One region of the Bacteroides sp. BFG-637 genome, then DNA from elsewhere that is predicted to be linked to it. Evidence: riboswitches for the same ligand, from Rfam matches in the RefSeq annotation. Region 1 holds a riboswitch; the other holds the start of a gene.
The links. A riboswitch is a leader RNA that binds a small molecule or an ion and turns the genes downstream of it on or off. The one in region 1 is predicted to bind cobalamin.
Positions count from the first base shown of each region.

Region 2: linked by a shared signal. The riboswitch ahead of NXX38_RS18420 (ribonucleoside-diphosphate reductase subunit alpha) and the one ahead of NXX38_RS26225 (TonB-dependent siderophore receptor) in region 1 are both predicted to bind cobalamin.

Region 1 covers NZ_JANUPD010000002.1:6,641,873-6,644,078, forward strand. Annotated here, with positions in the region: gene NXX38_RS26225 (TonB-dependent siderophore receptor) at 1-779, opposite strand, end outside; cobalamin riboswitch at 990-1,201, opposite strand; gene NXX38_RS26230 (ABC transporter substrate-binding protein) at 1,326-2,206, shown strand, end outside.
Region 2 covers NZ_JANUPD010000002.1:4,764,498-4,766,703, reverse strand. Annotated here, with positions in the region: partial or broken gene NXX38_RS18425 (TlpA family protein disulfide reductase) at 1-324, opposite strand, end outside; cobalamin riboswitch at 494-697, shown strand; gene NXX38_RS18420 (ribonucleoside-diphosphate reductase subunit alpha) at 759-2,206, shown strand, end outside.

The DNA.
Region 1 (2,206 bases):
TCCGAATTATAAAAATAAGCTTTCGTACGCCAGTATCCACCTTTCATTTTACCATATAAGCCTCCTTCGGCACGTAAAGCATTCACATCTCCATTGCGACGGACTGCCGTAGTATCATATCCCCCGGCTACAGCATAAGTAAATTTATACTTTCCGGTTGTATACATATATTCGGTACTAAGTGATGCACTCACATTCTCACTCAGTTTTTGTTCCCAAAGCAAAGAGGGATTGGCAACTCCGAAAGATCCCGTTTTAAAGGTCGCTCTTACATGATAGTTTCTATTTCCTTGAAACACAGGCGTTCTTGACTGCAGATAGATAGATCCCGCAGAGCCGAAATCTTTTGCCGGCTGAAAAATTGCACTTTTCTGACCATTATATAAAGTGACAGCTTCCATGTTATCCAAAGAAAAGCGCCCCAAATCAATAACTCCATTCTGAGCATTCCCCAATTCAATGCCATCATAGAACACTCCGACATGATTCGTCCCCATACTTCGAATATTAACGGTCTTCAAACCACCTATTCCACCATAATCTTTTATTTGCACTCCTGAAAAATAACGTATGGCATCTGCAACTGAATGTACCGCCAACTTTTCTAACTTATCTCCTGATAAAGATTGAACAGGAATCACTTCCTTATTAATTTTAGCAGTGACTACTACTTCATTAAGATGATGTAAACTGTCCAGCTTGCTTTGTGCTGACAACCATGAAACCATACTCAAAAAGCATCCTATCCAAAATATCCTAAAATGAATCTGCCCGAACATAATCCTCCTGTTTATTAATTAAAATAATAAACTTTCATAGGGTTACAGCAAGGATGCAATTTTCCACACACTCAAACACATATACGTACTTCTTTCCCGTATAATGGCACATTCAAAAAGGCATATTATTCCCTTCCGGAACTTCACATCATCAATAAAGATGTATTTTGAATAAAAAAACTGCACTCTTCAAACTCTAATCCCAGAAAGTTTCAAGAATTCAACTTTGGCAGGTCTTCTGACTTACTCCATTTTCCTAACGCCCTTCCCATCTCTCCAAAGTGAGACAGTGGATTTGAGTATTGTAGGAAAACTATTGGCGGAGCTTACAGCAGCGGGTCTGTTCAGGATTTACACCTGATTCCCTTTTCACCACTCTTCCGTAGCATCGGACGAGTGACACCAAAATTTCTGTGGCAAATATACACTAAATAGAAATAAATCAGAAGAAAATTCGAATTAAAATAAAAACAAACTAATAATAAGTCCTATCTTTGCCCCCGAGAGCATCCACTATTATTTTTTCTAATTAAAAGCCGTATAAAAGTGAAATCTCCAATCTCAACTATCGCATTACTATGCCTCTTCTTTTTGGCAAGCTGTATATCTCGTAATAAAACATCTCTGGAGGTATTTAAGCAAAATATATATATCCCCGAATATGCTTCAGGATTCAAGATTCTAGGCGCAGAGAATTTTGCCAGCACCCTTATACAGATAACGAATCCATGGCAAGGGGCTAAAGACATAACAATGTCCTATTTCGTTTCACGCAACGGTGAACAAGCGCCCGCCGGATTCAATGGACCTATAATTCCTGCCGGAGCGAAACAAATCGTATGCATGTCTTCTTCTTACATTGCCATGCTCGACGCGTTGGGAGAAATAAACAGAATTGTCGGAGTGTCAGGTATCGATTACATTGCCAATCCTTATATTCTTGCCCACAAAGATTCGATCAAGGACCTGGGACCGGAAATGAATTACGAGCTATTGATCAGCCTAAAGCCTGATGTGGTATTATTATATGGAATAGGTGATGCCCAAACCGCTGTGACGGATAAACTAAAAGAACTCTCTATACCCTATTTGTATATGGGAGAGTATCTGGAAGAATCACCACTCGGCAAAGCCGAATGGATGCTTGTTCTTTCGGAGCTGACGGACAAGCGGGAGGAAGGAATGGAAATATTCAGAGAAATCCCCAAACGCTATTATGCACTAAAAACACTTACAGACTCCGTCAAGCAACGTCCTACCGTTATGTTCAATACCCCGTGGAACGACAGTTGGGTGATGCCTTCCACACAAAGTTACATGGCACAATTGGTAACTGATGCAGGTGCGGATTACATCTACAAAGAAAACACTTCTAACAGTTCCACTCCCATCGGACTGGAAACGGCTTACAAACTGATACAAAAGGC
Region 2 (2,206 bases), 1.9 Mb from region 1:
ATAGTTACGAATAGAAACCTCCCGTATTTTAGCATAAACAGGAAAAGTAAAATAGAAAGAACCATCCTCTTGAATGGGAGTACGGTACTGATTTTCCATATCTCTGAAAAATGGAATAATAAGTGTCAGTTCTTTTTCTTGTGGATAAAATTCACGGTTCAAAACTTTACCTGTGATAATAATCTCTTCAGCATATTCTTCCGGAAAATCATAAACGGTTTCTGTCTGATTGGAAATATCCGGCTGAAAGTTACTTTGCACTTTTTGCCGACAACTAATAAATAATATAAATATCGGCAAAAAAACGAATAGGCAGTGTTTCATTCTCATAGGGTGTTATTGGTGTATTAATAAATACTTACGCGAATATAGCTATTAAATTCAGCATTTTACATCGTATCCTGTTAAATAAACCTTTACTACACAATTATCAGATAATGCAAAATGATATTATATAAAACGGAAACAATATTGTATTAATTACAATTTTCATTATCTTTGTTTCCGAATCGGTTCCGGATGACCTTTCGGTTGTTTTGGATTAAAAGGGAACCGGGTGTAAATCCCGGACAGTCCCGCTGCTGTGAATCTCTATAACTTTCTGATAAAGACTTTTGCCACTGGCTGTGAATTGTAGGCCGGGAAGGGATCAGGAAGGGAGTTAGTCAGAAGACCTGCCATTCATTAAAGACTGTTTCTACTCGTGGGATTAGGGATACAGTTCGAAACTATACAACAACATATTTTATAAAGTTCTCATGCAAATAACCAAAAGAAATGGGACGACGGAATCCTATAACAGGGAGAAAATTGCCGTTGCAATTAAAAAAAGCTTCGCCAGTACAGGCCAGGAAATAATAGAAGAAACCATTCAGGAAATGGTGAATGAAGTAGAACAGTTTGTACATAGTAATAGTGCAAACTGCAATGTGGAGCGCATACAGGATGAAGTGGAACGCTGCCTGATGGAGCATGGCTTTTATGCAGAAGCTAAAAACTATATTCTCTATCGCTGGCAACGCACGGAGCGCAGAAAAGCGATCAACGATATCACCACAGGGACGGGCAATCCACAAATAATGGATGTGCTAAAGGAAATACAGAAAGACTTTACCAGTAATGAATATAGTCTGACTGTGTTGGCGGAAAAGTTCTCCAGTTTCTGCAAACCGGAAATGTCGTCAGACGAACGCTTGTCGGCACTCGTCAAAGCTGCGGTAGAACTGACCACGCAGGAAGCACCGGACTGGGAGTTTATAGCCGCGCGGTTACTCAACTTTCAACTGACAGAAAAGCAGGAAAAACAGGCAAGAATTTCAGATATACATTCATTCTATGAGAAATTACGTTATCTAACGAATGAAGGTTTATATGGCAGCTATATCCTGGATTCTTATTCACAACAGGAAATAGAAGAAGCTGCAGGATTTATCTGTCCGGAAAGGGATAAACTGTTTAATTATTCAGGGCTGGACCTGCTCTCCAAACGTTACCTGATCCGTACTCACTCACACGAACCTATGGAGTCTGTGCAGGAAATGTACTTGGGGATAGCCTTACATCTTGCCATGCCGGAGAAACGCGATCGGTTGCAATGGGTAAGAAAGTTCTATGACTTATTGAGCAAGCTGGAAGTAACGATGGCAACTCCTACCCTTTCCAATGCCCGTAAACCTTATCATCAACTTTCCAGTTGTTTTATTGATACGGTGCCTGACAGTTTGGAAGGCATTTACCGCAGTATAGACAATTTTGCCATGGTCAGCAAGTTTGGTGGAGGTATGGGAATGTATTTCGGGAAGGTGCGTGCTGCGGGTGGAAACATCCGAGGTTTCAAAGGTGTGGCAGGTGGAGTAATCCGATGGATGAAACTCGTGAATGATACTGCCGTAGCCGTCGATCAGTTAGGAATGCGTCAGGGGGCTGTAGCTGTATATCTGGATGTATGGCATAAAGACTTGCCGGAATTTCTTCAACTCCGTACGAATAATGGGGATGACCGCATGAAAGCTCATGATATATTTCCCTCCGTATGCTACCCGGACTTGTTCTGGCAAATGGCAAAAGAAGATTTGAATAAGCAGTGGTATTTGTTTTGTCCGAATGAGATTATGACTATCAAAGGATATTGTCTGGAAGATTATTACGGGGAAGAATGGGAAAAGAGGTATTGGGATTGCGTGAATGATCCACGTCTTTCCAGACG